DNA from 3 places in the Streptomyces sp. NPDC060000 genome. Region 1 is predicted to be linked to each of the others. Evidence: riboswitches for the same ligand, from Rfam matches in the RefSeq annotation. Region 1 holds a riboswitch; each other region holds the start of a gene.

Region 1 (2,195 bases):
GCATCGACCCGGTCTTCGAAGCGGCCCAGGACGCCTACAACGAAAGCGGCGCCGTCCCGTACAACCTGCGTACGGTCGACCAGATCACCGCGTACTTCGAGGGCCTGGAACTCCTGGACCCCGGCGTCGTCGCGGTCCCGCTCTGGCGCCCGGAGACCACCTCCCCCGCCCCGGACGTCATCGGCGAACACGGCGGCCTCGCCCGTAAGCCGTGACCGGCGCCGCCGCCGTCCCGGCAGGACGGCCGGCCGTCGCGCGCTGACGGTCCTTCCGCCGCACCGGCCCGTCACGGCCGGTGCGGCGGAGTTGTCCGACCCTCGTACCGATATTGACGGACAATGTGAGTACTACGTAAGGTCGACAGCGGCATTGAGTGTCAGCGTCCAGCCCTGGCTTGCTGACCGGCAACCCTCCTCCGCGGTGGGGTGCTCCAGGTGAAAGCCCGGCGGGGTCACCGACTCCGCAAGCGCGTGGCCCCGGTCGAGGGGCCTGAGAGGTGGAGGGCCAGCGTGCGGCACAGCGGCAACCCGAGTGCCTCGATCACGACCGCGGCGCTGTTCTCCGGATTCTCACGCCGTCGCCACATCGACCTGCAGCGGTCCGCCAGCTGTCTGTGTCAGGGCTGATCACGCCCCTTCCCGCCGGCTGACCCTCGCCCACCGCGCGGTCACGCCGTCGTCGACAGGGCCGAAGACATCGGCCGTCGACTCCCCTCCCCCTGAACAGTTCTGAGCAGTGCCGGCCCGTGGCGACCCGCGGGCCCGGCACCGTCCGCCCATCGCCACGGCCGTGCTCCGCCCCGGCATGTGCGCGGTGACCTTGGAGTAGGAGAACCATCCCGTGACAGCGCATCCGGATTCCCGTACCCACCGCTGGACGGCACTCGCCGCGCTGGTGACCGGCAGCCTGCTGCTGAGCGCCTGCTCGTCGAGCGGCAGCGGCACCTCCAGCGGCGAGGGCGGCCGGCCGAAGCCGGGCGGCTCCCTGACCTTCGCGGTGAGTTCCGACGCCGGCTGCGTGGACCCGCAGCAGGTGGGCAGCAACGACACCATCTACTCACTGCGTCAGGTCGTGGACTCCCTGACCGACCAGGATCCCAAGACCGGCAAGATCGTGCCGTGGCTCGCCAGGAGCTGGGACGTCAGCCCGGACACCACGACGTTCACGTTCCACCTGAGATCGGGTGTGACCTTCAGCGACGGGACACCGCTGACCGCGCAGGTGGTCAAGGACAACTTCGACGCCGTGCCGAAGCTCGGCGCCCTGGGGACGCTCGCCCAGGGATACCTGAGCGGCGTGGAGAGCACCACCGCGGTGGACGCGCTGACGGTGCGGGTGCGGTTCAAGCAGCCCAACGCGCAGTTCCTCCAGGCCACGGCGACACACTCGTTGGGGATCGAGTCGTCGGCGAGCGCGAAGGAGAGCCCGCAGGAGAAGTGCAGCAAGGGCGTGGCCGGTTCGGGGCCGTTCGTACTGAAGGGCTATGTGCAGAACCAGTCGATCACCCTGGCCAAACGCGACGGGTACACCTGGGGTTCCTCGCTGTGGACCAAGAAGGGCGAGGCGTACCTGGACAAGCTGGTGTTCAAGGTGGTGCCCGAGGCGGGCGTACGCAGCGGCAGCCTGCAGTCCGGCCAGGTGGACGCGATCGGCAGCGTCGGCAGGGCCAACGAGGCAGCGCTCAAGGGCGGCCAGGTGAACCTTCGGCAACGGGCCAACCCGGGCGTGGTGTTCAACCTGGGATTCAACAACTCCCGGGCGCTCCTCAAGGACACGAAGGTGCGTCAGGCGATCCTGTTCGCCATCGACCGGCAGCAGATCGTCGACGCCGTGTTTCCGACCGGCACCAAGCCGGCGACCAGCATTCTGGCGCACACCACGCCGGACTACACCGACCTCTCCGCCGGCCTGTCCTTCGACGCGGCCAAGGCGAAGTCACTGCTGGACTCGGCCGGTTGGAAGGCGGGCAGCGACGGCACCCGGGTCAAGGACGGGAAGAAGCTGAGCCTGACCGTCAAGTGGTTCGCCAACGCGGCCACCAACCAGCCCGCGCTGGAGCTGATCCAGCAGCAGCTCAAGGCCGTCGGCGTCGACGTGGTGCTCAAGCAGCTCCAGATCACCCAGTTCTCCCCCACGCTTCAGTCCGGTGACTTCGACGCGGTGTGGGGGAACGTGACCCGGGCCGACCCGGACAT
Region 2 (2,195 bases), on a different contig from region 1:
GGAAGGGCAGCTGCTCCAGCAGGCCGCGACGGGCCGCGTACTCGCCGCCGAGCGGCTGCACGAACCCGGCCAGCTGCGGCCAGTGCATGTTGAGCAGCGGCCGGGCCATCAGCTCGGTGACCCTCCCGCCCTGGCCGGCCGTCCTGCCGGAGGCGGGCGAATCCAACTCCGTGCCCAGCGGACGGTCGTACATGCCCTTGACCAGGTCCACCCCGGGATCGGTGAGCAGCGGGCCGACGATCCCCGAGACGAAGTCGGAGGAGAACTCCCTCAGATCGGCGTCGATGAAACAGACGATGTCCCCGGTGGTGACCAGTAGCGAGCGCCACAGGACCTCGCCCTTGCCGGGCATGGCCGGTATGCGCGGCAGGATGTCGTCCCGGTGGACGACCCGCGCGCCGGCCGCCGCGGCCACCTGCGACGTACGGTCGGTCGACCCCGAGTCGACGACGACGATCTCGTCGACGAGCGGGACCTGGTGCATGAGGTCGTGCCGGATGATCGCGACGATGTCACCGACCGTCTCCTCCTCGTTCAGCGCGGGCAGGACGACGGACACCGACTGGTTCGTGGCGCGCTTCGCGGCCAGGATCCGGTGCAGCGGACGGTCGGTCAGGGACCAGGAGCGGGTGGTCAGCCAGCGCTCAGTTTCTTGCAGCACAGTCTGCGGCTCCTCACTGTCGTGATCACACCGGGTGCACGGAAGGTGACCGTGTGATCCATCTCGCGGTTCGGACGGCTATCTCAACTGTCCAGGCCTTCGGTTACAGTCTTGAACAACGCGGATGACCATCACATGTCCGAGGTCGCCCGCGTTCACAACTTCATACCGCTCATCCAGAGGGGCAGAGGGATACGGCCCGATGAAGCCCCGGCAACCCTCCAGCCGGTCTCGTGACGAACACTGATCCACTTCGGTGAACGCTCAGCGAGGCTCCCGGCTCGGGAAGGTGCCAAATCCGTCTCACGGCGAAGTGCGTCGTGAGGAAGATGAGGAGAAAGGGCCTCGCCTCAATGGCTGCGCAGACTGTTGCAAGCACGACCGCTGCAAGCACGACCGTTGCAAGCACCACCGACTCTACGACGACCCCCGCTGTCGACCTCGGTCCGGCCACCGCGTTGAGCTGCCGCGAGTGCGGTCACCGCGTGCCCCTCGGCCCGGTCTTCGCCTGCGAGGAGTGTTTCGGCCCGCTCGAGATCGCGTACGACTTCTCCTCCTACGACACGGAGGAGCTCCGCAAGCGCATCGAGGCGGGACCCGCGAACATCTGGCGCTACGCGCCGCTGCTGCCCGTCCCGGCGGACGTGGCCGACAAGCCCAACATCAACCCCGGCTGGACCAAGCTCGTGCAGGCCGACAACCTCGCCCGTGAGCTGGGCGTCGACGCCGGCAAGCTCTTCGTCAAGGACGACTCCGGCAACCCGACGCACTCCTTCAAGGACCGCGTCGTCGCCCAGGCCATCGAGGCCGCCCGCGCGTTCGGCTTCACCACGCTCTCCTGCTCCTCCACGGGCAACCTGGCCGGTGCGGTCGGCGCGGCCGCCGCCCGGGCCGGCTTCCGGTCCTGCGTGTTCATCCCGCACGACCTGGAGCAGGGCAAGGTCGTCATGGCCGCGATCTACGGCGGCGAACTCGTCGGCATCGAGGGCAACTACGACGACGTCAACCGCTTCTGCTCCGAGCTCATCGGCGACTCGGCGGGCGAGGGCTGGGGCTTCGTCAACGTCAACTTGCGGCCGTACTACGCCGAGGGTTCCAAGACGCTGGCGTACGAGATCTGCGAGCAGCTCGGCTGGCGGCTGCCGGACCAGTTGGTCGTGCCCATCGCCTCCGGTTCGCAGCTCACGAAGATCGACAAGGGGCTCCAGGAGCTGATCAGGCTCGGGCTGGTCGAGGACAAGCCGTACAAGATCTTCGGCGCGCAGGCGGAGGGGTGCTCCCCGGTGTCCGTGGCCTACAAGGCCGGGCACGACGTCGTGCGCCCGCAGAAGCCGAAGACCATCGCCAAGTCGCTGGCCATCGGCAACCCGGCGGACGGCCCCTACGTCCTCGACATCGCGCGTCGGACGGGCGGCGCGGTGGAGGACGTGAACGACGAGCAGGTGGTCGACGCGATCAAGCTGCTGGCGCGGACCGAGGGCATCTTCGCGGAGACCGCCGGCGGGGTGACGGTGGGTGTGACGCGCAAGCTGAT
Region 3 (2,195 bases), on a different contig from region 1:
GTACTCCTCGCGGGCGACCAGGCTGTCGAAGCCGGCCTCGGTGAGGGCCTTGCAGGCCGCGGCGATGGAGTAGGCGCCGATCACGTTCGGGGAACCGGCCTCGTGGCGGGCGGCGCTCTCGTGCCACTCCACGTCCACTCCCCCGTCCTCGCGCCGCGTGACCTTGCGGCTGGCGCCGCCGCCCGCGAGGTAGGGGTCGGCCTCGGCCAGCCAGTCGGCACGGCCGGCCAGGACGCCGGCGCCGAAGGGCGCGTACAGCTTGTGGCCGGAGAAGGCGACCCAGTCGACGTCCAGGTCCCGCACGGAGACCGGGTGGTGCGGGGCCAGCTGGGCCGCGTCCAGGACGATCCGGGCGCCGTGCGCGTGCGCGGCCGTGGCCAGCTCGCGCACCGGCCACAGCTCACCGGTGACGTTCGAGGCGCCGGTGACACAGACCAGGGCCGGGCCGTAGGGGTCGCGGCCTGCGAGGGCGCGCTCCAGTGTCTCCACGGCCTGGCGCGGGGTGCGCGGGGCGTCGAGGTAGGTGACCCGGGCGTCCTTCCAGGGCAGCAGCGAGGCGTGGTGCTCGGTCTCGAAGACGAAGACCTGGCAGTCGGCGGGCAGGGCCCGGGCCAGCAGGTTGAGGGAGTCCGTCGTCGAGCGGGTGAAGACCAGCTGGTCGTCGGGCCGGCAGTCCAGGAACTCGGTCACCGTCCTGCGGGCGTTCTCGAAGAGGTCCGTGGAGAGCTGGGAGAGGTAGCCGGCGCCGCGGTGGACGCTGCCGTAGTACGGGGCGTAGGCCGCCACGTCGTCCCAGACGCGCTGGAGGGCCGGGGCGCTGGCCGCGTAGTCGAGCGCCGCGTAGGTGACCTCGCCGCCCGTCACGAGCGGGACGGTGACATCCCGGCCGAGAACGGGCAGCGGGGCACAAACGGTCCGGGCGGCGGCAGCGGCGGAGACAGACATGGCGAACTCCCGTGAGAGGCGAGGGGGAACCGCCGTGCGAGCGGACATGGCTCGAGCACGGAGGAAGGTGAAAGGGGTGTGCGGAGGCGGGGCTCTACGCCCTATCGCATTCGCTTGCTCACGGAAGGCTCCCTCGACGACCAGGACCCCTGGTGGCGCTCACTCGGAAGAGTGCGAGGGGTCCGCGCTTGCCGTAGACCTCGCTGCCTACGGCCTGGTCTTCACCCGGGGCACCCCGCCACGGACGGAGGGTTGCCGGACAGTCGGCCGGGGCCTCATGACTGTCACTCATGACCTGGTACAGGAACGTACGTGACGTGATCGCCGTCCCGCAACCCGTGTCCGGATCGCGGGACGGCCACCGATGAACCGCTACGCGTTGCTGGCGGCCACCCAGCGCTCCAGGGCCCGCTTGGCCGCGCCCGAGTCGATCGACTCCGTCGCCCTGTCCATACCGGCCCGGAGCTGCTCCGCCAGCGTCCCGGCGCCCGGCTCGAGCGCCACCAGCGCCGCCGCCGAGTTCAGCAGCACGGCGTCCCGCACCGGGCCCGTCTCGCCCTCGAGAAGGCGGCGGGCGACCTCGGCGTTGTACGACGGGTCGCCGCCCCGCAGGGCCTCGACCGGAACCAGTCCGAGGCCGACCTCACGGGGGTCGAAGGTCTCCTCGGTGACCTTGCCGTCGCGGACGACCCACACATGGGACGTGGCCGTCGTGGTGAGCTCGTCGAGGCCGTCGTCGCCCCGGAAGACCAGGGACGAGTTGCCGCGCTCGGCGAAGACGCCCGCGACGACCGGCGCCATCCGCGGGTCCGCCACCCCGACCGCCTGGGCCCGCACCCGCGCGGGGTTGGTCAGCGGGCCGAGCACGTTGAACACCGTGCGGATGCCCAACTGACCGCGCGCGGCGCCCACATGACGCAGCGCCGGATGGAACTTGATGGCGAAGCAGAAGGTGATCCCGGCCTCGTGGGCGACCTCGGCCACCCGCTTCGGGGTCAGTTCCAGATTGACGCCGAGCTTCTCCAGCACGTCCGAGGCGCCGGACGCGGAGGACGCGGCCCGGTTGCCGTGCTTGACGACCGTGGCACCCGTGCCGGCGACGACGATCGCCGACATGGTGGAGATGTTGACCGTCTTCGCGCCGTCGCCGCCCGTGCCGACGATGTCGACGGTCGGCCCCGGCACCTCGATCAGGTTGGCGTGCTCGTACATCGCCCGGACCAGCCCGTTGATCTCCGCGACGGTCTCGC

What was found. Region 1 has a riboswitch for S-adenosylmethionine ahead of ACFWBB_RS01065 (ABC transporter substrate-binding protein). Riboswitches for the same ligand answer to the same signal wherever they lie in the genome.
Region 2: another riboswitch for S-adenosylmethionine. It lies ahead of thrC (threonine synthase); the one in region 1 lies ahead of ACFWBB_RS01065 (ABC transporter substrate-binding protein).
Region 3: another riboswitch for S-adenosylmethionine. It lies ahead of ACFWBB_RS22080 (aminotransferase class V-fold PLP-dependent enzyme); the one in region 1 lies ahead of ACFWBB_RS01065 (ABC transporter substrate-binding protein).

The regions. Positions count from the first base shown of each region.
Region 1 covers NZ_JBHWUU010000001.1:254,155-256,349, reverse strand. Annotated here, with positions in the region: gene ACFWBB_RS01075 (SAM-dependent methyltransferase) at 1-215, shown strand, start outside; SAM riboswitch class IV at 366-475, shown strand; gene ACFWBB_RS01070 (putative leader peptide) at 435-626, shown strand; gene ACFWBB_RS01065 (ABC transporter substrate-binding protein) at 841-2,195, shown strand, end outside.
Region 2 covers NZ_JBHWUU010000089.1:11,567-13,761, reverse strand. Annotated here, with positions in the region: gene ACFWBB_RS35340 (glucosyl-3-phosphoglycerate synthase) at 1-661, opposite strand, end outside; SAM riboswitch class I at 831-997, shown strand; gene thrC (threonine synthase) at 1,015-2,195, shown strand, end outside.
Region 3 covers NZ_JBHWUU010000041.1:61,055-63,249, forward strand. Annotated here, with positions in the region: gene ACFWBB_RS22080 (aminotransferase class V-fold PLP-dependent enzyme) at 1-945, opposite strand, end outside; SAM riboswitch class IV at 1,125-1,241, opposite strand; gene trpD (anthranilate phosphoribosyltransferase) at 1,318-2,195, opposite strand, start outside.